DNA from 4 places in the Bradyrhizobium sp. WSM2254 genome. Region 4 is predicted to be linked to each of the others. Evidence: predicted binding sites of a transcription regulator. Region 4 holds the regulator's gene; each other region holds the start of a gene.
What was found. Region 4 encodes PhoB, which activates phosphate uptake and scavenging genes when phosphate is short. Its sites were predicted from a motif close to TGTCATNNANCTGTCAT; they were not measured.
Positions count from the first base shown of each region.

Region 1: ugpB (sn-glycerol-3-phosphate ABC transporter substrate-binding protein UgpB) is a predicted target of PhoB. The motif match lies at 2,148-2,164, and genes of this name have one in related genera.
Region 2: A3M7_RS0124705 (Orn/Lys/Arg decarboxylase N-terminal domain-containing protein) is a predicted target of PhoB. The motif match lies at 2,314-2,330, and genes of this name have one in related genera.
Region 3: phnF (phosphonate metabolism transcriptional regulator PhnF) is a predicted target of PhoB. The motif match lies at 3,183-3,199, and genes of this name have one in related genera.

Region 1 is NZ_AXAB01000041.1:79,439-87,047, forward strand. It holds gene A3M7_RS0127825 (organic hydroperoxide resistance protein) at 9-434, shown strand; gene A3M7_RS0127830 (CaiB/BaiF CoA-transferase family protein) at 641-1,846, shown strand; gene ugpB (sn-glycerol-3-phosphate ABC transporter substrate-binding protein UgpB) at 2,218-3,534, shown strand; gene ugpA (sn-glycerol-3-phosphate ABC transporter permease UgpA) at 3,584-4,465, shown strand; gene ugpE (sn-glycerol-3-phosphate ABC transporter permease UgpE) at 4,465-5,313, shown strand; gene A3M7_RS0127850 (sn-glycerol-3-phosphate import ATP-binding protein UgpC) at 5,320-6,405, shown strand; gene A3M7_RS0127855 (Hsp20 family protein) at 6,785-7,210, shown strand; gene A3M7_RS0127860 (DUF1150 domain-containing protein) at 7,262-7,534, shown strand.
Region 2 is NZ_AXAB01000034.1:51,700-59,308, reverse strand. It holds gene A3M7_RS0124705 (Orn/Lys/Arg decarboxylase N-terminal domain-containing protein) at 1-2,269, opposite strand, end outside; gene A3M7_RS44885 (glycosyltransferase 87 family protein) at 2,371-3,687, opposite strand; gene A3M7_RS0124695 (Lrp/AsnC family transcriptional regulator) at 3,914-4,393, opposite strand; gene ald (alanine dehydrogenase) at 4,535-5,650, shown strand; gene A3M7_RS0124685 (NAD(P)/FAD-dependent oxidoreductase) at 5,803-7,609, opposite strand, start outside.
Region 3 is NZ_AXAB01000001.1:449,848-457,456, forward strand. It holds gene A3M7_RS0102070 (winged helix-turn-helix domain-containing protein) at 1-793, opposite strand, end outside; gene mddA (methanethiol S-methyltransferase) at 928-1,716, shown strand; gene A3M7_RS0102080 (GFA family protein) at 1,942-2,364, shown strand; gene phnF (phosphonate metabolism transcriptional regulator PhnF) at 2,417-3,148, opposite strand; gene phnG (phosphonate C-P lyase system protein PhnG) at 3,319-3,732, shown strand; gene phnH (phosphonate C-P lyase system protein PhnH) at 3,737-4,345, shown strand; gene A3M7_RS0102100 (carbon-phosphorus lyase complex subunit PhnI) at 4,350-5,453, shown strand; gene A3M7_RS0102105 (alpha-D-ribose 1-methylphosphonate 5-phosphate C-P-lyase PhnJ) at 5,450-6,346, shown strand; gene phnK (phosphonate C-P lyase system protein PhnK) at 6,339-7,136, shown strand; gene phnL (phosphonate C-P lyase system protein PhnL) at 7,145-7,609, shown strand, end outside.
Region 4 is NZ_AXAB01000001.1:315,741-323,349, reverse strand. It holds gene argF (ornithine carbamoyltransferase) at 1-793, opposite strand, end outside; gene A3M7_RS0101450 (aspartate aminotransferase family protein) at 793-2,001, opposite strand; gene A3M7_RS0101445 (GcrA family cell cycle regulator) at 2,457-2,966, shown strand; gene phoB (phosphate regulon transcriptional regulator PhoB) at 3,191-3,898, opposite strand; gene phoU (phosphate signaling complex protein PhoU) at 3,921-4,637, opposite strand; gene pstB (phosphate ABC transporter ATP-binding protein PstB) at 4,649-5,470, opposite strand; gene pstA (phosphate ABC transporter permease PstA) at 5,467-6,312, opposite strand; gene pstC (phosphate ABC transporter permease subunit PstC) at 6,317-7,306, opposite strand; gene pstS (phosphate ABC transporter substrate-binding protein PstS) at 7,448-7,609, opposite strand, start outside.

The sequences.
Region 1 (7,609 bases), on a different contig from region 4:
AGACGAAAATGTCCGTGAACGTCCTGTACAAGACCAGCGCAAAAGCCACCGGCGGCCGCGACGGCCATGCCGCGACCCTCGACGGCGCGCTCGACGTCAAGCTCACCACGCCGAAGGAACTCGGCGGCGGCGGCGGTGCCGGCAACAATCCCGAGCAGCTGTTTGCGGCCGGCTACGCCGCCTGCTTCATCGGCGCGATGAAGTTCGTGGCCTCGCAGGGCGGCCCGAAGGTTCCCGCCGACGCCGCCGTCACCTCGACCGTCGGCATCGGCCCGCGCTCCGAAGGCGGCTTCGGCCTCGACATCGACCTCGCCGTCTCGCTGCCGGGCCTTGCCCGTGCCGAGGCCGAAGCGCTGGTCGCCAAGGCGCACCAAGTGTGCCCCTATTCCAATGCCACGCGCGGCAATGTCGACGTTCGCCTGACGGTCGTCTGATCGAAAGTGCGGATTGGCTGGCCCGGGATCCCCCTCGGGCCGGCCGCTTCCGTTTGATTTGCCCGATCCTGTTTTGCCAGATCCTGTTTTGCCATGCCGCGGGATTGACGCGCGGCGGTGCATGCGGCCCTACGCAACAAGCCATTGCTGGCGCAAAAAAACCTCGCTAGGCCTGTGACCAACGATCGACACAGGGAAGCGAAGGCATGAGTTCTGAAGCCGTTACGGGTGCAATGAGCGGACTGCGCGTCATCGATCTCACGCGCGTGCTCGGCGGTCCCTACTGCACCCAGATCCTCGCCGACCATGGCGCCGACGTGATCAAGGTCGAGCCGCCCGCCGGCGACGAGGTCCGCGAATGGGGCCCTCCCTTTCACGACGAAGACGCGGCCTATTTCATCGGCATCAACCGCAACAAGCGCTCGATCGGCCTCGACCTCGCCTCCGAGGGTGGCCGCGTCGTGCTGCTGAAGATGCTGGAGACCGCCGACGTCCTGATCGAGAATTTCAAGCCGGGCACGCTGGAGAAATGGGGCATCGGCAACGAGGTGCTGCGCGAGAAATTCCCGCGCCTCGTGCATTGCCGGATCTGCGGCTTCGGCGCCGACGGCCCGCGCGGCGGCAATCCCGGCTATGACGCCATCATCCAGGCCATGACCGGCATGATCGCGGCGACCGGCTCGCCCGAGAGCGGCCCGATGCGGATCGGCGTGCCGCTGGTCGACATCACGACAGGCCTCTATGCCGCGATCGGCATCCTGATGGCGCTGTCGGAGCGGCAGCGCTCGGGCAAGGGCCAGTTCCTGGAGACCACGCTGTACGAGACCGGCCTTGCCATCATGCATCCGCACACCGCGAACTACTTCATGCATGGCAAGCCCCCTGGCCTGACCGGCAACGAGCATCCCAACCTCGTGCCTTACGCGATCTTCCCGACGAAGACCGACAACATCTTCATCGGCGTCGGCAATGACGGCACCTTCCGCAAGCTCGCCAAGGAGATCGGCAAGCCCGAGCTCGGCACCGATCCGCGCTTTGCCCGCAACAAGGACCGCATCGCCAATCGCGAGGCGCTGCGCGCCGAGCTCGCCGCCGTGTTCAGCCAGCACGAGGCCGAGCCGCTCTGCAATCGCCTGCTCGCGGCGGGCCTGCCCGCAGGCCCCGTGCAGAAGATCGACCAGGCGCTGACCAACCCGCACACGATCGCCCGCGGCGATGTCATCGAGAAGGATTGGTACAAGGGCGTGGCTTCGCCGATCCGGCTCGACCGCAGCAAGCCGAGCCTGCGCCGGCTGCCGCCGAAATTCAGCCAGCACGCGGCGGAGGTGCTGGGCGAGTTCGGGTATTCCAAGGCCGAGATCGACGCGATGGTCGAGAAGGGCACGGTCTGCGGCCCCGAGCGCAAGCGCTGAGATAAAGACGAAGATCGAGTGTGAGGGCAGGTGCACTCCCTCTCCCGCTTGCGGGAGAGGGAGTCTCTACATGGGACAATCCCCAGAGGAGCGAACCCTCACCCGCGCCTTCGGCGCGACCTCTCCAGCAAGCGGGTGAGGTTTTCGAGCCCGTGGCCTGATCGTCAGCCACACGCCAATGCCGCACTGCGGCGCGAGCACGCATGTGCAGCGCGAACGGAGGAGGCGGCCCGCGGCGTCTTCGCCTATTTGACGGCTTCCCTTTTCCCGCGCTTGCCGCTTTCGTTTCGGCCGCATACACAGTCATGTGAACGTCATATGGCGCTGCTAGCGCAAGCGCTTCTTATTGACGGGCAAGGGAGGTTTTCTTGATGGCTCTTCGACACTTTGGGGCGGCTGCCGCATTTGCAATCACGGTCGGCATGTCGGCCTCTCCGGCCTTGGCCGTGACCGAAATCCAGTGGTGGCACGCGATGACCGGCGCCAACAACGACGTCATCGTCAAGCTTGCCACCGACTTCAACGCGTCACAGAGCGACTACAAGGTCATCCCGACCTACAAGGGCAACTACCCCGATACGATGAACGCGGGCATCGCCGCGTTCCGCGCCGGCAATGCCCCGCACATCATGCAGGTGTTCGAAGTCGGCACCGCGACCATGATGGCCGCGACCGGCGCGGTGAAGCCGGTCTACAAGCTGATGGCCGAGGCCGGCGAGAAGTTCGATCCCAAGATCTACCTGCCCGCCATTACCGGCTACTATTCGACGTCGAAGGGCGAGATGCTGTCGTTCCCCTTCAACTCGTCCTCGACCGTGATGTGGGTCAACCTCGACGAGCTCAAGAAGGCGAACGTCGAGATCCCCAAGACCTGGCCCGAAACGTTCGAGGCCGCCAAGAAGCTGAAGGCTGCGGGTCATGACACCTGCGGCTTCTCCGGCTCCTGGGTCACCTGGGTCAATCTCGAGCAGCTCTCCGCCTGGCACAACGTGCCGCTCGCCAGCAAGGCCAACGGGCTCGACGGTTTCGACACCGTGCTCGAGTTCAACGGCCCGCTCCAGGTCAAGCATCTCGAAACCCTGGTCGAGCTCCAGAAGACCAAGACTTACGACTATGCCGGCCGCACCAACACCGGCGAAGGCCGCTTCACATCAGGCGAATGCCCGATCTATCTGACCTCGTCGGCGTTCTTCGGCAACGTCAAGGCGCAGGCCAAGTTCGCCTTCACCGCGGTGCCGATGCCGTACTATCCGGACGCCAAGGGCGCGCCGCAGAACTCGATCATCGGCGGCGCCTCGCTCTGGGTCATGGGCGGCAAGTCGGCCGAGGAATACAAGGGCGTCGCGAAGTTCCTGACCTTCCTCTCCGACACCGATCGCCAGGTCTACATCCACAAGGCCTCGGGCTATCTGCCGATCACCAAGGCGGCCTACGCCAAGGCGAAGGAAGAAGGCTTCTACAAGGATCAGCCTTATCTCGAGACCCCGCTGCTCGAGCTGACCAACGAGGAGCCGACCGAGAATTCGCGCGGCCTGCGCCTCGGCAACATGGTGCAGCTGCGTGACGTCTGGTCGGAAGAGATCGAGCAGGCGCTGGCCGGCAAGAAGACCGCCAAGCAGGCGCTCGACGCCGCCGTCGAACGCGGCAACACGATGCTGCGCCAGTTCGAAAAGACCGCAGTGAAGTAAGGCATCGAAGCGGCAGGCCGCGACCCGGCCTGCCGCTTCCCATGACATCATGCAAAAGCAAGCCATTTTCCAATCAAAGCTATTGCCCTACGCGCTGGTTGCGCCGCAGCTCGCGATCGTCCTGATTTTCTTCTACTGGCCGGCCTTGCAGGCAGTGATCCAGTCCTTCCTGCTCCAGGATGCCTTTGGTCTGTCGAGCACCTTCGTCTGGTTCGAGAATTACATCGAGCTGTTCAAAGACCCCGCCTATTTCGAGGCGATCGTCCGGACCTTCTTCTTCTCGTTCGCGATCGCCGTGTCGTCGCTGTCGTTCGCGCTGCTGCTCGCCGTGATGGCCGACAAGCCGCTGCGCGGCTCGATGCTCTACCGCACGCTCTTGATCTGGCCCTATGCGGTGGCGCCGCCCGTGGTCGGCGTACTCTGGATCTTCATGCTGCACCCCTCGCTCGGCGTGCTGTCGCGCTATCTGCGCGGCCTGGGCGTCGACTGGAATCCGCTGCTCGACGGCAACCAGGCGGCTGCGCTGATCATCCTCGCCGCCGCCTGGAAGCAGATCTCCTATAATTTCCTGTTCTTCCTCGCCGGCCTGCAAGCCATCCCGAAAAGCGTGTTCGAGGCCGCCGCGATCGACGGCGCCCGTCCGATGCGCCGGTTCTGGACCGTGACCTTCCCGCTGCTGTCGCCCACGATCTTCTTCCTGCTGGTCGTCAACATCGTCTACGCCTTCTTCGACACCTTCGGCATCATCGACACCATGACCCGCGGCGGTCCCGGAACATCGACGGTCACGCTGGTCTACAAGGTCTATTCCGACGGCCTGCTCGGCGGCAATCTCGGCAGCTCGGCGGCACAGTCGGTGATCCTGATGGTCATGGTCATCGTGCTGACGGGAATCCAGTTCCGCTTCGTCGAACGCAAGGTGACCTACTGATGGTCGAGGACGAGGGCATCAGGCGCTACGTCGCCCATTTCATTCTCTGGATCGGGATCGCGATCGTCGCGTTCCCGGTCTACATCGCGATCGTCGCCTCGACCCAGGACAACGCGCTGATCGCGAACGGGCAGATGTCGCTGCTGCCCGGCGGACATTTCTTCGAGGTCTACTATCAGACCATCTTCGTCGGCACGAGCGGCTCGACCCGCGAGCCCGTCGGCAACATGATGCTGAACTCGCTGGTGATGGCGCTGGCGATCGCGATCGGCAAGATCGCGATCTCGATCATCTCGGCCTATGCGATCGTGTATTTCCGCTTCCCGTTCCGGATGGCGATCTTCTGGATCATCTTCATCACCTTGATGCTGCCGGTCGAGGTGCGCATCTACCCGACCTACAAGATCGTCGCCGATCTGCACATGCTCGACAGCTATGCCGGCCTGTCGCTGCCGCTGATCGCGTCGGCCACCGCGACGTTGCTGTTCCGCCAGTTCTTCATGACCGTGCCGGACGAATTGCTGGAGGCATCGCGCATCGACGGCGCCGGTCCCTTGCGTTTCTTCTGGGACACGCTGCTGCCGCTGTCGCGCACCAACATGGCGGCGCTGTTCGTGATCCTGTTCATCCTCGGCTGGAATCAATATCTCTGGCCGCTGCTCATCACCACCCGCGACGACATGCAGACCATCCAGGTCGGCATCCGCAAGATGATCACCACCACCGACGCGCTGACTGAATGGCCGATCGTGATGGCGACCGCTGTGCTGGCCATGCTGCCGCCGGTGTTCGTCGTCGTCGCGATGCAGAAGCTGTTCGTGCGCGGCCTGGTCGAGACCGAAAAGTGAGTTTTCATGGCTAACGTCACCCTGCGCAACGTCCGCAAGACCTACACCGGCGGCTTCGAGGCCATCAAGGGCGTCAACGTCGATGTCGCCGACGGCCAGTTCTGCGTGCTGGTCGGTCCCTCCGGCTGCGGCAAGTCCACGCTGCTGCGCATGGTCGCGGGGCTCGAGACCGTCACCGGCGGCGAGATCGACATCGGCGGCCGCGTCGTCAACCAGATCGAGCCCGCCGATCGCGACATCGCGATGGTGTTCCAGAACTACGCTCTCTATCCGCATATGAGCGTCTACAACAACATGGCCTACGGCCTGCGCAACCGCGGCATGGCCGAGACCGAGGTCAAGACCCGGGTCGAGGAAGCCGCGCGCGTGCTCGAGCTCACCTCGATGCTGGAGCGCAAGCCGCGTCAGCTTTCCGGCGGCCAGCGCCAGCGCGTCGCGATGGGCCGCGCCATCGTGCGCCAACCGAAGGTGTTTTTGTTCGACGAGCCGCTCTCCAATCTCGACGCCAAGCTGCGCATCGCGATGCGCGTCGAGATCCGCAAATTGCAGCGCCGGCTCAACACGACGTCGATCTACGTCACCCATGACCAGCTCGAGGCGATGACGCTCGCAGACGTTCTCGTCGTCATGAACGGCGGCCAGGTCGAGCAGGTCGGCAATCCCTTGGCGATCTACGAGAAGCCGGCCACGACCTTCGTCGCCTCCTTCATCGGGGCGCCGCCGATGAATCTGATGTCGACGCGCGCCGACGAGATCAAATCGCAGCTCAACGGGGCTGCGACGGAGGCCGGCATCCTCGGCATCCGCCCGGAGGATTTCGTCATCACCGACCAGACCCCAGCCGGCGGCGTCGCCCTGCCGCTCACCGTGGAAGCGATCGAGCGCGTCGGCGCCGAAACCTTCATCTACGGTTCCCGCGAGCAGGAAGACCAGCGCGTCGCGGCCACCCCCGGCGAGCTGCCGCCCGGCGAGGTCATCGTCCGCATTCCCGGAACCGAGGCCCCCGCCATCGGCGCGCGGATCCGCGTCGCCGCGATACGGCCGAAGCTGCACCTATTCAGCGGCGATGGGCGGACGCGGCTGGAGGCCTGACCGGTTCCGAGGGGCCGCTCGATCAAAAACCGGGAAAACAACCCCATGCACGGTAGAAGGGGGCTTGTTTTCATTGAGGAAATCACACCGCTATTCGTCATGCCCGGGCTTGTCCCGGGCATCCACGTTCTTGGTGCCGCGAATAAGGTCGTGGATGGCCGGGACATAAGCGAGCGGAAGCGACGCCGTCCTGCAGACGGCTATGCCCGGCCATGACGATCCGGATGGATCTGTGCGCCTGGCGACGGTGGAAGCACTGAATCCACAGCCCCCCGCTACGTCCTTGAACCGACACGGGGTTATGACCATATTGCTGACCAAGGGGCGCCGCTTCCGGGCCCTGAAATGCCAAAGTCGCTTCGAGAGGACTTTGTAAACTATGTCTCGTGTTCCCACGTTATCCAGTCCGTTCCTTCTGGGCTTCGACGAGATCGAGCGCGTGCTCGATCGGGTCGTCAAAGGCGCCGACGGTTACCCTCCCTACAATATCGAGAGGTGCGACCGGTCGGATGGCCAGCCCGAGCGTTTGCGCATCACGCTGGCGGTCGCCGGATTCACCCGCGACCAACTCGATGTAACCATTGAGGAAAACCAGCTCGTGATTCGCGGGCGGCAGCAGGACGACAAGACCCGGCAATACATCCATCGCGGCATCGCCGCGCGCCACTTCCAGCGCACCTTCGTGCTGGCGGAGGGGATGCTCGTGCTGGGAGCGGATCTGAAGAACGGGCTGTTGTCGGTCGATCTTGCCCGGCCTGAACCGGAGAGGATCGTTAAGACAATCGCTATCAATGAGCACGAATAATGGAACGAGTAGCGGACTCGACCGCTTAGTTTCTGTGAAGGAGTCGAGACCATGAGTGAAGGTCACGTTGCGTTCGAATACGAAGCCAAGAACGTCTCTCCGGAGACGCTGGCAACCCTCGGCGAAGGCCATATCGCCTATGTGAAGCAGATCCGCTCCGAAGACGTTCCGGGCCTGTTTCCCGAGGCTCCGAAGATTGCGCCGGGCCTCAAGCTCTTCGCGCTCCACGCCGCCGACGGCACGCCGATCATGCTGACCGACAGCCGCGAAGCCGCAGTCGCCAACGCCTGGAGCAACGAGTTGCAGGCGGTGAGCGTGCACTGACGCACGCGCGCGCAGTCGTGCGCGGTTGACGAATTCAAATACGCGGGCATGCCTCAAGGCGGCCCGCGTATTTTT
Region 2 (7,609 bases), on a different contig from region 4:
GGAATGTGTTGAAGCAGGTCTCGAACATCTTGAGATAATCCACCATGGGCTTGGCCCGTTCCGTTAGCCGCTCGCCGGGCACGATGGTGGCGATGCCGGGCGGATAGACCACGAAGGGCGTGGTGGCGATGCGGCCCGCGATCGCCTCGATCGGCAGATAGTCGACATCGTTGCGGAACAAATAGCGCGCGGCATCGCGGGGCGACATCGCGATCTCAGGCATGTGCTCGGGCATGAACTGCCGCGCCTGGAGCGCGCTGACATCGGCGGCGCGGAAGAAGCGGTGCATCTCGCCGCAGAGGTCGCGCAGCCGCACGCCGGCATAGCGTGCCTGCCGTCGCTGATGGAATTCCGGGATCGCGTCCGCCAGCAACGCATTGTCGTCGTGCAGTCTCTTGAAGGCGACGAGGCCGGAGATCAGCGTGCCGGCCTTGCTCGCCTCGACGCCGGGAGTGAGCAGGAAGAGCAGCGAGTTGAGGTCGTTCTTCTCGGGCACGATGCGGTTTTCGCGCAGATATTGCGCGACCACAGGGGCGGGGATGCCGTGCTCGGCATAGGCGCCGGTGGCACGGTCGAAGCCGGGCGTGAGCAGCGTCAGCTTGTTCGGATCGGTCATGGCAAAGCCTTCCGCGAGATCGGGAAAGCCGTGCCAGCTGGTATCCGGAGAGAGCTGCCATAAGGCGGGATTGGTGGCGAGCTCGTCGGTCGAGAGCGTTTCCCAGGCGACATTGTGGGCGGCGCCGGGACGGCTGACGTCGGGGATGGCGACGCGATCCGGCACGAAGGGCTCGAAGAACCAGCGGCGGTCCGGGTTCTGCTCCTTCTCCTCGAACTCCCGGCGCATTGCGCGGATCTTCTTGCGCAGCTCGATGCCGAGCCGGATCGTGTCGTCCCACAGCACCTCGCCGGAACGTCCCTTCATCATCTGCGCGCCGACGTCGAGCGAGGCGAACAGCGGGTAGAACGGCGAGGTCGAGGCGTGCTGCATGAAGCTTTCGTTGAAGCGGCGGTGCTCGACCCGCCGCTTCTGGCCGCGGATGTGACGGTCCTTGATGTGGATCTGGGAGGCCTGCGAAAAACTCGCGAGCTGCTTGTGGGTCGATTGCGTCGCGATGATGCCCGGCGCCTCGGGGGGAAGATTGGCGAGGCCCATCGCGAAGCGGCCGGCATAGAGCGGATGGAACTTCATGAAGCCGGCCCAGGCCTCGTCGAACAGGATGTACTCGCAGAGATGGCCGATGCGCTTCAGGATCATCTCGGCGCTGTGGATCGTGCCGTCATAGGTGCATTGTTCGACCACGGCGACGCGGAACGGCCGTTCCTTGCGCCAGGCGTCGCGATCCCCAACCAGCGGATGGTTGCGGATCGCCTCGCGCAGGGCCTTCTCATCGAGCACGTCCCAGCGCATCGGGCCGATCAGGCCCCAGGCGTTGCGAATGGTCGGAACGTAGACCGGGATGCCGCCGTTGATCATCAGCGCGCCGTGATGGGCGGCCTTGTGGTTGTTGCGGTCGAACAGCACGAGATCGCCGTCGGTGACGAGCGCGCCGAGCGCGACCTTGTTCGAGGTCGAGGTGCCGTTGAGCACGAAATAGGTCTTCTCCGCGCCGAAGATCTGCGCGGCCTCCTTCTGCGCCTTCAGCGCCGGGCCCTCATGGGTGAGGAGGTCGCCGAGATCGAGCACGGAATTGTCGAGGTCGTCGCGGAACACGGCTTCGCCGAGATGCTCGACGAAGACCCGGCCGATCGGGCTTCGATTGTAGAACACGCCGCCATTGTGGCCCGGACAGGTCCAGAGCTGGTTGCCTTCCTCGGCATAGTCGACCAGTGCGCCGAAGAACGGCGTCTTCAGCGTCTCGGCATATTGCTTGAGCCGGCTGATCAGGTTCTTGGCGATGAAGGTCGGCGTCTCCTCGGACAGGAAGACATAGCCGTCGATGAAGTCGAGCACCTCGACCGGCAAATCCTCGAAGCGCTTGCGCCGGATCAGGAGGATGATCGGGAAGTCGAGGCCGCGGCGCCGCATCAAATTGATCAGTGCCGAGGTCTTGCCCTCCAGGCCCTTCTTGCCCCAGTCCACCACCATGCAGCCGATCGCGGCGTCGGTCTGCACCGCCATCTCCGCGTCCTCCAGCTTGCGGGCCCGGACCACCTCGAAACCGGAGCGCTGGATCTCCTCGATGATCTGGTTGAAGCGGACGCCTTCGAGGTCGTCGGCGTCGAACACGGGTGCGGCGAACAGGAAGTTGAAGCGCTTGAAATAGTCCATTGTCGGTCCCGAATGTACTGGAGACACAGCTCTCGGCACATTCGATGACAATTGGATGACAGCGGCCGCGGTCCGCGTTTTCGCCTCTCCCCGCGGTCTCTTCAAGCGGCGAGTAAATAGATGGCCCAGAAGGCGATCGCGCCGACGGCGAATGTCGTCGGAGAGAATGCAACTGAATCGGGCTGCTCCGGGTCTTTCGCTTTGCGGTGCGTGTAAAGAGCGAGCTGCAGCAGAATCCAGCCATTCCCAATGACCGCCGGACCCATCAACGGCGCTGCAATGCCGTAATAGCTCAGATAGGCAATCACGCCATTGATCTGCGCGGCGATGGCAACTACGGAGAAGCGCGGCTTAAGGCAGGCCAGTATGATCGCCATGACTTCAAACGCGTAGAAATATCGGTCGTGCATTTTCGGCAGCACGAATGGCATCAAGAGCAGAGACACGGCTGCGGCTGCGACCAGATGTTCGAGCTTGCGCAGGTCTTTCGCTCGCGCGGCAACGATTGAGAATACGAGCCCTGCCGCCGCTGCAATGGCCATTCCGGCGGCTACACCGGGTCCATAGAACCGGTTTGGCACGAGCAACCACATGTTTGCTGCGTTCATTGACAACCGGGCGTAGGTTTCAGCCTGATTGAAATAGACCGTCAGGATGTCGGAGAGAGGTTGGCCAAGCAGCCAGGCGGGAGCCGCGACGGCGAGATAAACGATCGGAATCGTTGCAAGCCAAAGCCAATGGATCGTTCGCCTCAGCACGAGCGCGAAGATCAAGGGCGAAAGGAATATTGCCTGGGCCTTGACAGAAAATCCGACGGCGAATGAAACGAGACCGGCCCGAGGTCTGTCTCGGGAAATGAAATATACCGACAGCAAAATGAAGAACGTCCAGATCGCGTCGGACTGACCCCAGACCGCACCGTTGAACAGAACGGTCGGTGCTAGCCAGACGGCCGCAAATGCAACGGATGGACTGTAGATACGTTCTTTGTCGGACGCGACCAGGCGTGCTGCCATCAGCGCGCAGCCGAATTCGAAGATGAAAGAAATTCCTTTGATCAGGTGCCATGGTTCGAACAGCCCATGGAACGCGGTCGCCGTAACCAAAAGGTAGCTGTAAAACGGGGTGTAATCCGTGAATGTGTGCCCGAGACTGGCAAGACCGTGGCTGTGCGCGAATTCATACCAGGGCAGCAGGAACTCGGTCGTATCGCTGGTCACCTGATCGAGGGCAACATATCGGCAGGCGAGGCCTGCAATAAAGCTGGCTGTGACGATCGTCCGGGCTAGCCATGCCACAGCCATGTGGATACGTGCCTGTGAGCCATAGGCGCCAAGGAGGAACCTCCGATCGATCAGGCTTAAGAACGTGGTCGGCGCTTCGATTGGAGAAAGCTGCGTCTTGGAATGAAGTGCCACAATTCGTGCCCCTGCGCGCCGGTGGGAGCCCCTCCAGCAAAACGATCTTAAGTTGCGAGGATAAGCGAATAGCTCTGAGCTACCCTAAGCTCATTGGGTAAAGTGCAACTTAGGGTAAAGCCAAACTTAACGTGCAGACCGGATCGGGCACCAGTCAGCTTGGTGCCCGATGCAGCCCGACTGCGGCGCGGGATGGCCTTCGCGGCGCTCGCAGGAGAGGGAATCGCTACCGCTTGGCCTCGCTGAACACCACCGTCGGCACGGCGCGGTTGACGACTTCGCGCAGCGCGAAGCTCGATTGCACCCGCGCGACGCGCGGCAGGCGGGACAGTTCGGTGCGGTGGATGCGCTCGAAATCCTGGATGTCGCGGGCGAGCACGATCAGGATGTAGTCATCGGTGCCCGACATCAGGAAGCAGCGCACGACGGAGGGGCATTTCACCACCTCCGCCTCGAACGCCTTCAGCGCCTCGTCGCTCTGGCTCTCCAGCGCAATGCGCACCAGCACCGTCGTGGTGAGGCCGAACTGCGCCAGGTCGAGCGCGGCCTGATAGGCCTGGATAAAGCCGTCGTCCTCCAGCGCCTTCTGGCGCCGCGCCAGCGCCGTGCTGGATAGCCCGACCTTGTTGGCGAGCTCGGTGTGGCTGGCCCGTGCATTGGTCGTGAGTTCCGCGAGGATGGCGAGGTCTTTCCGGTCGAGGGCCAATGTTTCGTTTCCAGCGTGAAAGAGCGTTTGCGCGCCGGAAACCGGCGCGGAGATGGCGAAACTAGCTGATATTTGCACGAAACCAAACTGGACCCGTCGCTACCATGACGAGGTGAATCAAAACGTTGGAAGGAGCCCAGGATGCGTGTCGGTGTGCCCAAGGAAATCAAGGTGCAGGAATATCGCGTCGGGCTCACCCCGGGCGCCGTTCGCGAATACGTCGCGGCCGGGCACCAGGTGACAGTCGAGACCGGCGCCGGCAGCGGCATCGGCGCTTCGGACGAGGTCTATCGGCGGGCAGGGGCGGCGATTGCCGGGAGCGCCCGCGACGTCTTCGCCAACTCCGACATGATCGTGAAGGTGAAGGAGCCGCAGAAGAGCGAATGGACCCAGCTTCGCGAAAGCCAGATCCTGTTCACTTACCTCCATCTTGCACCGGATCCCGAACAGGCGAAGGGTTTGCTCGCCTCCGGCTGTACGGCGATCGCCTATGAAACCGTCACCGACGCGGCCGGTCACCTCCCCCTGCTTGCGCCGATGAGCGAAGTCGCCGGCCGCCTCGCCATCGAGGCCGCCGGCGCCGCGCTCAGGCGGTCGGCCGGCGGTCGCGGGCTGCTGCTCGGCGGCGTGCCCGGCGTGCAGCCGGCGCGCGTCGTAGTGCTCGGCGGCGGCGTGGTGGGAACACAGGCCGCGCGCATGGCCGCGGGCCTTGGCGCGGAGGTCACAGTGATCGATCGCTCCATACCCCGGCTGCGCGAGCTTGATGATGTCTTTCTCGGACGGGTGCGCACCCGCTTTTCAACCATCGAAGCGGTCGAGGAGGAGGTGTTTGCCGCCGACGTCGTGATCGGTGCGGTGCTGGTGCCGGGCGCCAGCGCGCCCAAACTCGTCACGCGCGCGATGCTCAAATCGATGCGGCCGGGCGCGGTGCTGGTCGACGTTGCCATCGATCAGGGCGGCTGCTTCGAGACCTCGCATGCGACCACGCACACGGACCCGACCTACGAGGTCGACGGCATCGTGCATTATTGCGTCGCCAATATGCCGGGCGCGGTGCCTGTCACGTCGAGCCAGGCGCTGAACAACGCCACGCTGCCGTTCGGCCTGATGCTCGCGAACAAGGGTTTTGCGGCGGTGCTGGAAAATCCCCACCTGCGCAATGGACTGAATGTGCATCGGGGCCGCATCACCAACAAGGCGGTGGCGGAAAGCCTCGGGCTGGAATTCGCGCCGGTGGAAAGCGGGCTGGCGGCCTGACCGGTCGCCAGTTCCGTCATTGCGAGCGTAGCGAAGCAATCCAGAGTATCTCCGCGGAAAGATTCTGGATTGCTTCGCTGCGCTCGCAATGACGATGTGGGGAGAGGGTGCAGCGTCATCGCCACACGATCAACGCCTCAAGGTCCCAGCGCTTACCCCTTCGTCAGCCTGTACTGCCCCAGATCCGGGTCATGCGTCATGTGCCAGTAGTCCACGAAGCGCCAGGGCATCGCGGAAAACACGCGGCCGCTACTGTTCCGGTAATACGTCGTCATGCCGGGATGGGTCCAGATCATCGCCTCGTGCTCGGCATCGACTTTGCGGACATAGTCGTCGTGCACGTCCGGACGGACGTCGATGGCGGCGACGTCGCGCTCGATCATGTCGGCGAGACACGCCGAGATGTAGCGGCTCTGGCACTCCGACTGGAAGATGACGCTGCCGCCATGCGCCGGGCCCGAGTTCGGGCCGAGCATGCAGAAGAAGTTGGGGAAATCAGGCACGGTGAGGCCGAGGAACGCGGTCGGGTTGTCGTTGCCCCAGGCGTCGCGCAAATTCCTGCCGTTGCGGCCGCTGATGTTGAGGCGCGCCGCCATCTCCGTGACCTTGAAGCCGGTCGCAACGACGATGATGTCGGCGGACCGGTGCTTGCCGTCTGCGGTGACGATGCCGCTCTGGTCGAAACGGTCGATTGCGTCGGTGACGAGCTCGACATTGTCCCGCCTCAAGGTCCTGAACCAGTTGTTGTCGAGCAGGATGCGCTTGCCGTAAGGCGGATAGGTCGGCACGCATTTTTCGATCAGGTCCGGCCGGTCCTTCAGCTCGGTGAGGATGAAGTCGGTCAGCTCCTGCCGGTGCCGGTCGTTACCCTTGTTGACGGCGCGCTCCGGATGCGGCCAGGCCGGGTCCTTGCGCAGGAACGGCAGGAGGCCGTCGCCGTAGCGCCAGAACATGTTGAAGCGATACCACTGCACATAGAACGGCAGATGCGCGAGCAGCCAGCGCGCGCCCTCGCTGATCGGGTCGGAATAGCCCTTCACGGGCCGCGCCCATTGCGCGCTGCGCTGATAGACGGTGACCGAGGCGACGCGGCCGGCAATCGCCGGCACCAGCTGCATCGATGTCGCGCCGGTGCCGATCACGGCGACATGCTTGCCGTCGAGATCGATATCGCCGGACCATAGCGCCGAATGCAGGATCGTGCCCTTGAAGTCCTCTTCGCCCTTGAAGTGCGCACGGGAGGGATCGTTGAGCTGGCCGATGGCCGAGACCAGCGCGGTGGATTCGAAGGTCTCTTCGCCGTTCCCGGTCTTCAGCGTCGAGATCCAGCGCTTCTTGCCTTCGTCCCAGCGCGATGAGGTCAGCTCGGTGTTGACGCGCAGATGCTTGCGGATGCCGTATTCATCGGCGACCTTCAGGAGATAGCCGAGCAGCTCCTCGCGCTGGCAGAAATAGCGCGTCCATGCGTTGCGCGAACCGAACGAATACGAATAGGAGTGGTTCGGCGTATCGACGCCGCAGCCGGGATAGCGGTTGATCCACCAGGTGCCGCCGAGCTCGTCATTCTTCTCGACGATGGTGTAGGGGATGCCGAGATGGCCGAGCGCCACGCCGAGCGCGATGGCGCAGACGCCGGCGCCGACGATCAGAACGTGCTGTTCCGCGAGCTTGTCGTCGGAGGGACGCACCGTCCACCGCGTCTCGCGCGGCACAAAGCCCATCTCCTCGCGCATCAGGGGCGCATATTCCGGCGCGACATGCTCGCCGAGGCAGGCGCGCATCATCTTCAGGAGCAGCTCTTCGCCGGGGTCGGTGATAACCGGCTGCGGCGCGCCATTGGCGAAGAGGTTGACCACTGCGGCGCGGATTTCGTCCTGGATCTCCTGGGGCATGCCGGCTTCGGGATCGGGAATGAGGCGGATGTCGCGCTTGGGCAGGTAGGGCGGCTCGAGCCAGCGC
Region 3 (7,609 bases), 130 kb from region 4:
TCGCGGGCGGCTTGCGACGGCTGCGAAAATCCTCCGCCGCGTGGATCCGCGGCTCGATCGCGGCGACGATCGCGTTGGTGATCTCGTCCTGCACAGCGAAGACGTCGACGAGCTCGCGGTCGTAGCGCTCCGCCCAGAGATGGCTGCCCGACGTCGCGTCGTTGAGCTGTGCGGTGATGCGCACCCGGTTGTTCGCCTTGCGCACGCTGCCTTCGACGATGTAGCGGACGCCGAGTTCCTCGGCGATCTGCCTGATGTGGACCGCGCGTCCCTTGTAGGTGAAGGACGAGTTGCGGGCGATCACCATGAACCAGCGCTGCTTCGACAGCGCGGTGAGGATGTCCTCGCTGATCCCGTCGCCGAAATAGTCCTGTGCGGGATCGCCGCTCATGTTCTCGAAGGCGAGCACCGCGATCGCCGGGCGGTCCGCCGCGGTGCGCGGCCGGGCAGGGACGGGCTCGGCGGGAGCAGGCGCCGCTGCCAACTCTTCCCGGACCTCGCCGATGAAACGAAAGCCCTTGCGCGGGATCGTCTTGATCAGCCGTTGTGCGGCGCCGTCGTCGCCGAGCGCCTTGCGCGCGGCGTTGATCCGGCTGTTCAGGGCGGAATCCGAGACGATGCGGTCGCTCCAGATCTGGCTGATCAGGTCATCCTTGCTGACCACTCGCGCCCGTTGCGCGACGAGGTAAAGCAGCAGATCGAACACCTGGGGCTGCAACGGCACGGCCACCCCGGCGCAGGTCAGTTCGCGCAGGTCGCCGTCGAGCACGTTGTTTTCAAAGCAAAATCGCACGTTTCTGTCGTCTCAAGCAAAAATCAAAGTCGTCTCAGGCGAAAATCAACCGTCCGCGAAAGTCTTGGGCATACCGATGCGGCATGGTGCAGCGACCAATGAAGTGCCGGCGTTTTGGCACAACGGAGCTTTCCATGTCCCAAATTGATCAACAGGTTCATTCAATCGGCCCGGAGGTTGCGGGCTCACGCATTTTCAAGTTCATCGCCTTTCTGTACGGAATTGCGGCATATCTCGTGTTTTTCGTCACCATTCTCTACGCTATCGGCTTCGTGATGGGGCTGGCGGTGCCGAAGACCATCGACACCGGAGCCGAAGCGCCCGTCGTTCGCGCGGTCATCGTCAATCTGCTGCTGATGTCGCTGTTCGCGGTTCAACACAGCGTGATGGCGCGCCAGCAATTCAAGGCGTGGTGGACGCAGTTCGTCCCCAAGCCGGTCGAGCGATCGACTTACGTGCTGTTCGCGAGCCTGTCATTGCTCCTCCTGTTCTGGCAGTGGCGTCCGCTGCCTGCGGTCATATGGGAGGTCGAGGATCCCGATCTTGCCGTGACGCTGGTCACGCTGTCCTTCGCGGGTTGGATATTGGTGTTCACCTCGACCTTCATCATCAATCATTTCGAATTGTTCGGCCTGCACCAGGTGACCAACCATCTCGTCGGCAAGGAACCGGCGCCGCCGCGTTTCAAGACGCCGCTGCTCTACAAGTTCGTCCGTCATCCGATCTATCTCGGCTTCATCATCGCGTTCTGGGCGGCACCGGTCATGACCGCGGGCCATCTGCTGTTCGCGGCCGTGACCACGCTCTACATCTTCGTCGGCATCGCGCTGGAGGAGCGCGACCTCGTCGATCTCTTCGGCGACGAATACCGGCAGTACAAACAACGCGTATCGATGCTTATTCCCTGGCGCCGGTCAGTTTAGTCGTCGCCTCTTTCCGCCGCGTCCGCCGAACGGAGGACGCGCGACGGAACTGAGGCGTGTATCTCGCCGGACTCCAGCCTTCTGCGTCCCTCGGGGTGATTCCCCCTCACTCCGATGCCACCAGCGCGAGCGAACCTCGTCGCGACCCCGCATCCGACTTCGCCGAGTTATCGGTGAACCGGAGCGGGGAGAGGATTTTCAACCTTCATCAACGGAGACGACCAAATGAAACATGTCGGACACTGCTTCTGCGGCGCGGTCACGGTCGAGGTCACGGGTGCGCCGGAGGCGATGGGCTATTGCCATTGCAGTTCCTGCCGGTCCTGGTCCGGCGGGCCGGTGAACGCCTTCAGCCTGTGGAAGCCCGATGCCGTGCGCATCACCGAAGGCGCGCAGCACGTCGAAACCTTCGCCAAGACGCCGCTCAGCCAGCGCAAATACTGCAGGAAGTGCGGCGGCCATCTCATGACCAATCACCCGCCGCTCGGCCTGACCGACGTCTTCACCGCCACCATCCCCACCCTGGCGTTCACGCCCGGCGTCCACGTCAACTACGCCGAGACGGTGCTGCCGATGCGCGACGGCCTGCCCAAGCTGAAGGACTTCCCCGCCGAGTTCGGCGGCAGCGGCGAGATGATGCAGGAGTAGGAGGCCGCTGCTCTTCCTCGTCTCTCGTGGGAGACGGGAAGAGGGCTGCAGCTCAGCCGTTCTCGACCAGGAACTCCACCCGCTCGGCGGCAAAGCGCGAATGCTTCGTCACCAGCGGCTTGCCATCGAGATCGTGGTCGGTGGCGTCGACCACGAGGATCGGCCGTCCCAGCGGCAGATCGAGCCGTGCAGCGTCGGTCGCATCGACGATGCCGGCGGTGATCCGGGTCGCGCCGCGGCGATAGTCGCGGACACCGAAGTGCTCGAGCAGTTTCGTCATCGAGCGCGTTGCTGCAAACACGCTGCCCGCATCCGGAAACAACTCCGCCGACAGCCACGTGGTGGAGACGCAGATCGGCGTGCGGTCGGCGAGGCGGATCGCCTCGATCCGCACCAGCGGCGCGCCGACCTTCAAGCCCAGCTCGCGCGCAAGCTCACGCGTCGCGACGTCGTCGGCCGCCTCGATCAACTGCCCGCGCGGCTCACGGCCGCCGGCGCCGACGATCTCGGAGAAGCGCGTGCGCGAGCGCAGCGGATAGGCGATGCGCTGCGCCTCGACATAGGTTCCGCTGCCGCGCTCGGCGCGCACCAGGCCGCGCTCGGCAAGGGCTGCCAGCGCCCGCCGCACGGTGTGGCGGTTGACGCGATAGGTCTCGGCGATCTCCATCTCGCCCGGCAGCTTGTCGCCGGCGGCAAAGCGGCCGTCGGCGATGCCGCGCTCGATGCCGTCGGCAACGAGGCGCCATAGCGCGACGCCCGTGGAGGCGGTGTCCTGCATGCTCATATCGCCGGTCAGCCTAGCCCGAAAATCACACGCTTGTCACGAAACAGTCATGGCGCTTCCGTATGAAGTTGTCTACTATCATAGACAACTTGGATTCGGCAAGTTCGGTGGCAAGTTCGGTGGATCGGGTGACGCAGCAGAACAATCAGCAAGCCCAGCGCAAGGCCGCGATGGCCGTGCTGGCGCACGCGGAGGCGGGCGAGATCGCCGCTCGCCTCCGCGCTTTCGCCCTCCCGGCCCATCAGGATCTGCGCACGCCGGAAAACGGCCTCGTCATGCTGCGCGGCCGGGTCGGCGGCGACGGCGCCCCGTTCAATCTCGGCGAAGCCACGGTGTCGCGCGCCGCGGTGCGGCTTGCGAGCGGGGAGGTCGGCTTCGGCTACACGCTCGGACGCAACGGTGAGAAGGCACGCCTGATCGCGCTGTGCGATGCGCTGGTGCAGTCGCGGGATTTTTCAGCATCGGTCGAGCGGGACGTTATCGCACCGTTGCGCGAGCAGCTTACGATCCGGCGCAAGCAGGCGGCGGCCGAGACCGCCGCGACGAAGGTTGATTTCTACACCATGGTGCGCGGTGAGGGGTGAGATCATGACCACGATTGCGGAACTGCCGCCGGGGTTCGCCGACAAGGTGCTGTCGGCGCAATCGACCTTTCGCTCGGTCATGGACGCGATGGCGCGGCCGGGCTCGGTTCAGCGCATCGTACCGGTGGCGGGAACACCCGGGCCGATGATGCGCGGCGTCGCCGCGATCGCGCTGACGCTGTTCGATCACGATACGCCGCTCTGGCTCGATGCGCGGATGGCAGAGAGTTCCGACGTCGTGAAATGGCTCAAGTTCCACACCGGCGCGCCGGTCATTCAGGATTCCTCGATCGCAAGCTTTGCCTTGATCGGCGACGGCGCCTTGCTTCCGGCGCTCGAGCGCTTCGCGCTCGGCACCAGCGAATATCCGGATCGGTCGACCACATTGATCCTCCAGGTCGATCGCCTCGACACAGGACGCAGCTTCGAGCTGCGCGGCCCCGGCATCGACGGCGTCGCGACGCTCCGGGCCTCGATCAAGCCCGCCGACCTGTTCGAGCGGCTGCGTGTCAACGAAACGCTGTTTCCGCGCGGCATCGACGTGGTGCTGGTCGCCGATGACGCCGTGGTCGCGATCCCGCGCACCACGCGTGTCGTGAGTAAAGGAAGCTAGGCATATGTATGTCGCAGTCAAAGGCGGCGAACGCGCCATCGAGAACGCCCATCGGCTGCTCGCCAATGCGCGGCGGGGCGATCAGAGCATTCCGGAAGTCACGCTCGACCAGATCTCGGAGCAGCTTGGTCTGGCTGTGGACCGCGTGATGAGCGAGGGCTCGCTTTATGACCGCGAGCTCGCGGCGCTCGCGATCAAGCAGGCGCGCGGCGATCTGATCGAGGCGATCTTCCTGGTCCGCGCCTTCCGCGCCACGCTGCCGCGCTTCGGCGCCAGCGAGCCGGTCGACACCGGCGCCATGCGGGTGCAGCGGCGGGTGTCCTCGACCTTCAAGGACATTCCCGGTGGTCAGATCCTCGGGCCGACCTTCGACTATACGCATCGCCTGCTCGATCCCTCGCTCGCGGAGGGTTTTGTGCCCGAAGCGCCCGCGATGGCCGAGGCCTCGACCGCGCCAACGCCGCGCGTGACCGATATCCTGGGCCGCGACGGGTTGATCGAATCCTCGCCGCGGGCCGAGGACGGCGCCAGCGTCGGCGATCTTACCCGCGAGCCGCTCAACTTCCCGGCGGATCGCGACCTGCGCCTGCAAAATCTCGCACGCGGCGACGAAGGCTTCCTGCTGGCGATGGGCTATTCCACCCAGCGCGGCTACGGCCGCAACCACCCCTTCGCCGGCGAGATCCGCTTTGGCGAGGTCGAGGTCGAATTCTCCGCCGAGGACGTCGGCTTCGCCGTGCCGCTCGGCTCGATCGAGCTCACCGAGTGCCAGATGGTCAACCAGTTCAAGGGTTCTGCAACGGAAGCGCCGTGCTTCACCCGCGGCTATGGCCTCGCCTTCGGCCAGAGCGAGCGCAAGACCATGTCGATGGCGCTGGTCGATCGCGCGCTGCGTGCCCGCGAGCTCGGCGAAGAGGCGCTCGCACCGGCGCAAGATGAAGAATTCGTGATGTCGCATTCGGACAACGTCCAGGCGACCGGCTTCGTCGAGCATCTGAAGCTGCCGCATTATGTCGACTTCCAGTCCGAGCTTGGCCTGCTGCGCAAGCTGCGTCAGGAGTTTGCCGAGGCCAATGCGCCCGATGCCATGAAGGAGGCCGCGGAATGAACGCGCCCACCTACAATTTCGCCTATCTCGACGAACAGACCAAGCGGATGATCCGCCGCGCCATCCTGAAGGCGATCGCGATCCCTGGCTACCAGGTGCCGTTCGCCAGCCGCGAAATGCCGATGCCCTATGGCTGGGGCACCGGTGGCGTGCAGGTGACGGCGGCGATCCTCGGGCCTGAGGACGTGCTGAAGGTGATCGACCAGGGCTCCGACGACACCACCAACGCGATCTCGATCCGTAAATTCTTTGCCAAGACCGCCGGGGTCGCCACCACGACGGCGACTGACGATGCGACCGTGATCCAGACCCGTCACCGCATTCCCGAGGCGGCGCTGCACGAGAACCAGGTGCTGGTCTATCAAGTGCCGATCCCGGAGCCGCTGCGTTTCCTCGAGCCGCGCGAGACCGAGACGCGGCGCATGCATGCGCTTGCCGAATACGGCCTGATGCATGTGAAGCTCTATGAGGACATTGCGCGCTTCGGACATATCGCGACCGCCTACGCCTATCCGGTGAAGGTGAATGCGCGCTACGTGATGGATCCATCGCCGACGCCGAAATTCGACAATCCCAAGATGGACAATTGTCCGGCGCTGCAACTGTTCGGCGCCGGCCGCGAGAAGCGCATCTATGCGATCCCGCCCTATACGAAAGTGGTGTCGCTCGATTTCGAGGATCACCCCTTCGAGCCCTACCGCTTCAACGCGCCCTGCGCGCTGTGCGGCGCCGAGAATTCCTATCTCGACGAGATCGTCACCGACGACAAGGGCGGCCGCATGTTCGTCTGCTCCGACACCGACTATTGCGAGGGCCGTCAGGCCGCCGGCCATCACGGCAGCCTGAGCGCTGCGCCGTACAAGGAGAGGGCGCAGGAGAAATCAAATGGCTGATCACGACATGCTGGAGAACGATGAGCCGCTGCTGGTCGCGGAGTTGCTCAGCAAGTCCTACGGCCGCATCGCCGCGTGCCGCGACGTGTCTTTCTCGCTCTATTCCGGCGAGGTGCTGGCGATCGTCGGCGAATCCGGTTCGGGCAAGTCGACGCTGCTCCAGCTGCTGTCCGGCCAGCTCGCAGCCAGCGGTGGCCACGTCTCCTACCGGATGCGCGATGGCGTCAGCCGCGATCTCGCCACGCTCGGCGAGGCCGAGCGGCGCTTCCTGTTCCGCACCGACTGGGGCTTCGTGCACCAGGATCCCGCGCAGGGCCTGCGCATGGCGGTCTCGGCCGGCGCCAATGTCGGCGAGCGGCTGATGGCGGTGGGATGGAATCACTACGGCCGCATCCGCGACACCGCGTCCGACTGGCTCACGCGCGTCGAAATCGACGTCGCGCGCATCGATGATGCGCCGCGGACCTATTCCGGCGGCATGCGCCAGCGTCTCCAGATCGCCCGCAACCTCGTCACCGAGCCGCGGCTGGTATTCATGGACGAGCCGACCGGCGGCCTTGATGTGTCGGTGCAGGCGCGCCTGCTCGATCTCCTGCGCAGCCTCGTCGCCGAGCTGCATCTCGCCGTCGTCATCGTCACCCACGATCTCGCAGTCGCGCGGCTATTGTCGCATCGCGTGATGGTGATGAAGGGCGGCCGCGTCATCGAGACCGGTCTCACCGACCAGGTGCTCGACGATCCCCGCGAGCCCTATACCCAACTCCTCGTCTCCTCGATTCTGCCGCCATGAGCCCACTGATGACCGCCATGATTGACGTCACCGATGCCAGGAAGACCTTTACGATGCACCTGCAGGGCGGCATCGAGCTGCCTGTCGTCAGCGGCGTCACCTTCCAGGTGAACCCCGGCGAATGCGTCGTGCTGTCGGGCCCGTCGGGCGCCGGCAAGTCGTCGATCCTGAAGATGATCTTCGGCAACTACCGCTGCGACTCCGGCCGCATCGGCATTCGCCATCGCGGCGCGCTGATCGATCTGGCCACTGCCGAGCCGCGGCAGGTCCTCAATGTGCGCCGCGCGACCATCGGCTATGTCAGCCAGTTCCTGCGCGCGGTGCCGCGGGTTGCCACGATCGACGTCGTCGCCGAGCCGCTGATCGCTGGCGGCATGGCCCGAGCCGAGGCGCAGCAGCGCGCCGGCAACCTGCTGCACCGTCTCAACATTCCTGAAAGACTCTGGCGGCTCCCGCCCGCGACCTTTTCCGGC
Region 4 (7,609 bases):
GCAGGCAGTGCATGAACAACGCGTCGGGCTTGGCCAGCGACATCAGCTTGGCATTGACCTGGTAGGGCTTGAGCACGTTGTGGCGGTGCTCGCCCTCCTTGTCGCCCATCGACACCCAGGTGTCGGTGACGACGCAATCGGCGCCGCGCACGGCGGCTTCCGGATCGGTGCCGAGCATGATCGGCGCGCCTGACGTCTTGATCCAGTCGCGCATCGCCTTCTTCGGCGCGAGCTCCGGAGGCGTTGCGACGTTGAGCTGAAACTTGAAGCGCTCGGCGGCATGCGCCCAGGACGCCAGCACGTTGTTGTCGTCGCCGGTCCAGGCCACCGTCCGGCCCTCGATCGGGCCGCGGTGCTCCTGGTAGGTCAGGAGGTCGGCCATCACCTGGCAGGGATGCGAGCGTCGGGTCAGGCCGTTGATGACGGGCACGGTCGCGTTGGCCGCGAGCTCCAGCAGCGCGTCGTGGTTGAGGATGCGGATCATGATGGCGTCGACATAGCGCGACAGCACGCGCGCGGTGTCGGCGATGGTCTCGCCACGGCCGAGCTGCATCTCGGCGCCGGTGAGCATGATGGGCTCGCCGCCGAGCTGGCGCATGGCGACATCGAACGACACCCGGGTGCGGGTCGAGGGGCGCTCGAAGATCATCGCCAGTGTCTTGCCTTCGAGCGGCCTCACCGGCTGATGCGCCTTCTGCTTCGCCTTCATGGCGGAGGAGGCGTCGAGCATGCTCTTGAGCTCCGACAGCGGGAGCTCGTTGATATCGAGGAAGTGCTTCGGCGACTTGCTCATCAACTTGCCGCCCGCTTGGTCTGACTGGACGAGATCGCGGCGCAGGCGCGCTCGAGCCGCCCGACGCTGTCCTCGATCTCGGCCTCGGTGACGATCAGGGGCGGCAGGAAACGCACGACATTGTCGCCGGCGCCGACCGTGAGCAGTTTTTCATTGCGCAGCGCCGCACCGAGATCGCCTGATGGCACCACGGCCTTGATGCCGATCAGAAGGCCTTCGCCGCGCACTTCGCTGACGATGTCAGGATAACGGTCGATCACGGAGGCGAGCTTCTGCTTGAGCAGCAGCGACATCTTCTGCACGTGGTCGAAGAAGCCGGGCTTGAGCATGACGTCGAGCACGGCATTTGCAGCCGAGATCGCGAGCGGATTGCCGCCGAAGGTCGAGCCGTGCGAGCCGGGACCCATGCCGGCCGCCGCATCCGCGGTCGCCAGGATCGCGCCGATCGGGAAGCCGCCGCCGAGCGCCTTGGCCAGCGACATCACGTCAGGCGTGACGCCGGTGCGGCGATGCGCGAACAGATCGCCGGTGCGGCCCATGCCGGTCTGCACCTCGTCGAAGGCGAGCAGCAAGCCCTTCTCATCGCAGAGTTGGCGCAATGCCTTGAGGAACGCAGGCGTTGCGGAACGTACGCCGCCCTCGCCCTGGATCGGCTCGATCAGGATGCCGGCGGTCTGCGGACCGATCGCCTTCTTGACGGCCTCGATGTCGCCATGCGGCACCTGGTCGAAGCCATCCATCGGCGGACCAAAACCTTCGAGATATTTTGCAGATCCCGTTGCAGCCAGCGTCGCCAGCGTGCGGCCGTGGAAGGCGCCTTCGAAGGTGATGATGCGGTAGCGTTCCGGATGCCCCTTGGAGAAGTGGTGATGGCGGACCAGCTTGATCACACCTTCCAGCGCCTCGGCGCCGGAATTGCAGAAGAACACGAAGTCCGCGAAGCTTTCATTGCACAGGCGCGTAGCGAGCTTCTCGCCATCCGGGCTCTGGAACAGGTTCGACATGTGCCAGAGTTTTGTCGCCTGCTCCTGCAGCGCCTTGACCAGCGCGGGATGGGCGTGGCCGAGCGCGTTCACCGCGACGCCGGACGTAAAATCGAGATAGCGATCGCCATTGGTCGCAATCAGCCAGCAGCCTTCGCCGCGCTCGAAACCGAGGTCGGACCTGGCGAAAACGGGAAGCAAATGCGGCGCTGCGCTGCTAGTCATGACGGTCACTTGATGTTGCGGACGGTGTGAGCGTGCATTGCGCAACGCACCATTGACCGGCCCGGAAAACGAAACGTGCCGCCTTTTAAGGGCGGCACGTGACACTATCTTATGCTTGGTGAAACCGGTGTCAATGCCGCCCGAAAGCCTCGCGAAACGCTGAATCCGTAGTCTTGCGGTGCCAAATTTGCCGGGTTTTGGCCACGGAACATGTGGAAGCGAGTCGGCTGACTCTTGCGCGTGAGTCACGCCATATTGTAGCGTTTGGCTTGTCAGATACGACATCTCGTGCAGCAGTTCTGATCCTCTAAGTCCTCATGTACCGGCGTAAACGTTCGGGCGCATCTGGTGCGCCCGGCGAGCCTTAAGGGATTCTGACGGCACGGGTTTTTCGAGGCTTAGGCATTCGCCGCGAGGCGCCAGGATGGCAGCCGCACGGCGAGGGAAAGGGTGCAATGACGGTTTTGACCTGGTCCGACGATCGCGTCGAGCAGTTGAAAAAGCTCTGGGAGGCCGGATTATCGGCCAGCCAGATCGCAGCCGAGCTCGGCAATGTGACCCGTAATGCCGTGATCGGCAAGGTGCACAGGCTCGGCCTGTCCGGCCGCGCCAAGAGCCCGTCATCGGCGGCTCCGCGGCCGCGCAAGGCGCGCCCCGCGCAGCACATGATGCGGGTGAGCCGCCCCATTGCGCGCGGCAACACCGCGCTGGCGCAGGCCTTCGAGGTCGAGGTGGAGGCCGAACCGGTCACCTACGACAACGTGGTGCCGATGAGCCAGCGGCTGTCGCTGCTGGAGCTGAACGAGGCGACCTGCCACTGGCCGGTCGGCGATCCCTCGAGCGCGGATTTCTTCTTCTGCGGCGGCAAGGCGCTGTCGGGCCTGCCCTACTGCGCCCAGCACTCGCGCGTGGCGTATCAGCCAGCCGCGGATCGCCGGCGCGCACCGGCCAAGCCCTCGCGGTGAGTTTAAGCCCGCGCTGCTAGTGTCGCGCGATGACGGCTCAAAATACTCCGTGTCGTCCCGGCGAAGGCCGGGACCCATACCGCGAGGTCTATCGACTCGTCTGCGGTGCCAATTCCGAACAACTCGTCTTCGCCAAACCACTTCCTGTGGTTATGGGTCCCGGCCTTCGCCGGGACGACCACTGAGTTTGCGGTCGCACTCAGCCCTAAAACATCCGCACAGACTTACGTCTGCTCCGCCTTCGCAAAGCGATCATCCAGCGCGTAGCCGGCGCCGCGGACGGTGCGGATGGGATCCTGCTCGCGGCCGAGATTGAGCAGCTTGCGCAGGCGGCCGATATGGACGTCGACGGTACGCTCGTCGATGTAGATGTCGCGGCCCCAGACGCTGTCGAGCAGCTGCTCGCGCGAGAACACGCGGCCGGGATGCTCCAGGAAGAACTCCAGCAGGCGATATTCGGTCGGGCCGAGGTCGATCGGCCGGCCCGAGCGCGCCACGCGGCGCTTGTCGCGATCGAGCTCGATGTCGCCATAGGCGAGCACGGTGGCGAGCCGCTCGGGGCTGGCGCGCCGCAGCAGGCCCTTCACGCGCGCCAGCAGCTCCGGCACCGAGAACGGCTTGACGATGTAATCGTCCGCGCCGGTCGCAAGACCCCGCACCCGCTCGCTCTCCTCACCGCGCGCGGTGAGCATGATGATCGGCAGCTGCTTGGTCTCGGGCCGGGTCCGCAGCCGCCGGCACAGCTCGATGCCCGACAGGCCCGGCAGCATCCAGTCGAGCACGATCAGATCGGGGATATGTTCCTTGAGGCGGGTGTCGGCGTCGTCGCCGCGCATCACCGTCTCGACGTCATAGCCGTCGCCTTCGAGGTTGTAGCGGAGAAGCTCGGTGAGAGCTTCCTCGTCCTCAACCACCATAATGCGTGCGCCCATGGTGTCGTCGCTCCTTGCGTCTTCAGGTATTCGGGACCGTCGTGGCGAAGGTCGTCATGTCGCCCTTCGGCCGCTTGTCGGTGATCGCCTGGCCCTCGATCATGTAGAACACGGTCTCGGCGATGTTGGTGGCGTGGTCGCCGATCCGCTCGATGTTCTTGGCGCAGAACATCAGATGGATGCAGAACGAGATGTTGCGCGGATCCTCCATCATGTAGGTGAGGAGCTCGCGGAACAGCGAGGTGCAGATGGCGTCGACTTCCTCGTCGCCCTTCCACACCGCCATCGCCGCCGGCAGATCGTGCGCGGCATAGGCGTCCAGCACCGACTTGACCTGCTGCTGCACGAGGTCGGTCATGTGCTCGAGGCCGCGGAACAGCTTGAGCGGATGGAAATCCGTCTCCAGCGCCGCGACGCGCTTGCCCATGTTCTTGGCGAGGTCGCCGATGCGCTCGAGATCGGTCGCAACGCGCATGGCGCCGACGATCTCGCGCAGATCGACCGCCATCGGCTGGCGGCGGGCGATGGTGAGCACGGCGCGCTCCTCGATGCGCTTCTGCAGCGCGTCGAGCTCGGTGTCGGTGGCGACCACGCGCTGGCCGAGCGCGACGTCGCGGCGGATCAGCGCGTCGACGGAATCGACGATCATGCGCTCGGCAATCCCGCCCATCTCGGCGACGAGCCGGGTGAGCTCCTGGAGGTCGGTGTCGAAGGCCTTTGCGGTATGTTCAGAACCCATGTCCCGTCTCCTCAGCCGAACCGGCCGGTGATGTAATCCTGCGTGCGCCGGTCGCTCGGCGACGTGAAGATCTTGCTGGTGTCGTCGAACTCGATCAGCTCGCCGAGATACATGAAGGCGGTCTTGTCGGAGACGCGCGCCGCCTGCTGCATGTTGTGGGTGACGATCGCGATCGTGTAGTTCTCGGACAGTTCCTGGATCAGCTCCTCGACCTTGGCGGTCGAGATCGGGTCGAGCGCCGAGCAGGGCTCGTCGAACAGGATCACCTCGGGCCGCACCGCGACGGTGCGGGCGATGCAGAGGCGCTGCTGCTGGCCGCCGGAGAGCGACAGGCCGGAGGCGTTGAGCTTGTCCTTGACCTCGTTCCACAGCGCGCCGCCGCGCAGCGCCTTCTCGACGCGGCCGTCCATCTCGGACTTCGAGATCTTCTCGTAGAGGCGGATGCCGAAGGCGATGTTCTCGTAGATCGTCATCGGGAACGGCGTCGGCTTCTGGAACACCATGCCGACGCGGGCGCGCAGCAGATTGAGGTCGAGCTTGCCGTCGAGGATGTTGGTCTGGTCGAGCATGAGCTGGCCGGTGGCGCGCTGACCCGGATAGAGGTCGTACATCCGGTTGAAGATGCGCAGCAGGGTCGACTTGCCGCAGCCCGACGGGCCGATGAACGCGGTGACGCGGTTGGCGCCGAGCGTCAGGTTGATGTTCTTCAGCGCGTGGTGCTCGCCGTAGTAGAAGTTGAGGTTGCGCACCGTCACCTTGGCCGGAGCCTCGGGCAACACCGGCGCCTGGGGCAAACCACCAGCCGCGCTCATCGATACGGAAAGCTCACTCATTTTGCGGTCCTCTCGGCGCCAAGGATGCGCGCGCCAATGTTCAGGGCAAGCACGGTAATCGTGATCAGCAGCGCGCCGCTCCAGGCCAGCTGCTTCCAATAGGCGTAGGGGCTCTGGACGAAGTTGTTGATGGTGACAGGCAGGTTCGCCATCGTCTTGTTCAGGCCGAGGCTGAAGAACTGGTTCGACAGCGCGGTGAAGAGCAGCGGCGCGGTCTCGCCGGCGACGCGGGCGGTTGCGAGCAGCACGCCGGTGATGAGGCCGGAGCGGGCGGCGCGATAGGCGATCCGCTTGATCACCAGCGAGCGCGGCAGGCCGAGGGCGGACGCCGCCTCGCGCAGTGCGTTCGGCACCAGCAGCAGCATGTCCTCGGTCGTGCGCAGCACCACCGGGATGACGATGACGGCGAGCGCGAGGCTGCCGGCGATCGCCGAGAAGCCGCGCATCGGCACCACCACCGCGCCGTAGATGAACAGGCCGATGATGATCGAGGGCGCCGAGAGCAGGATGTCGTTGATGAAGCGGATCACCGACGTCAGCTTGTCATTGCGGCCGTACTCGGCGAGATAGGTGCCGGCGAACAGGCCGAGCGGCGCGCCGACGCCGACGCCGAGCACGGTCATGATGATCGAACCGACGATGGCGTTGCGCAGGCCGCCTTCGGTCGAGCCGGGAGGCGGCGTGTCCGCCACGAAAATCTCAAGGTTCAGACCGGCGATGCCGTTGTAAAGCAGCGTGATCAGGATCAGCGCAAGCCAGGTGACGCCGAAGGCGGCGGCGGCCATGCAGAGGCCGCGGATGATGAAGTCCTTGCGGCGGCGGCGTGAATAGATCGGGTTCATGGCGTTAGTTCCCCGCCTTCTTTTCCAGCCGCATCAGCATCAGCCGGGCGGCGGCCAGCACGAAGAACGTCAGCACGAACAGCAGAAGGCCGAGCAGGATCAGGCCGGACTGGTGCAGGCCGTCGCTCTCGGCGAACTCGGATGCGATCGCCGCCGAGATCGTGGTGCCCGGGGCGAAGATCGAGGAGGAGATGCGGAACGAGTTGCCGATGATGAACGTCACCGCCATAGTCTCGCCGAGCGCGCGCCCCAGCGCCAGCATGACGCCGCCAATGACGCCGACGCGGGTGTAGGGGATCACCACGCTGCGGACGACTTCCCAGGTTGTGCAGCCGACGCCGTAGGCGGCCTCCTTCAGCACCGGCGGCACCGTCTTGAACACGTCGACCGAGATCGAGGTGATGAAGGGCAGCACCATGATGGCAAGGATCAGCGCGGCGTTGAACAGGCTGAGATAGGACGGGGGCCCCGCGAAGATCGCGCCCAAGACGGGGACGCCGTCGAAGATCTTGATCATGAAGGGCTGGAAGGTGTTGGCCAGGAACGGGCCCAGCACGAAGAAGCCCCACATGCCGTAGATGATCGAGGGAATGCCGGCGAGCAGCTCGATCGCCATCCCGATCGGGCGGCGCAGCCATTGCGGACAGAGCTCGGTGAGGAAGATCGCAATGCCGAGCCCGACGGGAATGGCGATCAGCATCGCGATGAAGGAGGTGACGAGCGTGCCGTACATCGGCCCGAGCGCGCCGAGCACGGGCGGATCCGCCGACGGCGCCCAGCGCTGCGTCCACAGGAACGACAGGCCGTATTCCTTGATCGCCGGGAAAGCGCCGACGATCAGCGAAACGATGATGCCGCCGAGGATCAGCAGTACCGAGATCGCGGAGAGCCGCGTGATCCAGTAGAAGGTGACGTCGCCGAGCTTGAACGCGCTCAAGGCCTTGGCGCGATCATACGGTCCGGCGTCGTCGATTATATCGCTCTGAACGGCCATCTCTGCCACGCCGATCCCCTGTACCCGTTATATACGCTTGCTGTCGGTCTTGTTGTTGGTCTTGCGCTCCGGATGCGGCGCTGGGCCGATCCGGAGCGGAGGTCTTTTGAGATCCCGGCGCGCTGTCCGGGACAGCAGCGCTTAGCTCTTGATCTCGGCAGCCCAGGTCTTCTCGATCAGGGTCACGACACCCTCGGGCATCGGGATGTAGTCGAGCTCTTCAGCCGCCTTGCCGCCGTTCTTGAAGGCCCAGCGGAAGAACTTGATGGCTTCCTGCGAGGCCGCCTTGTCGGTGGCATCCTT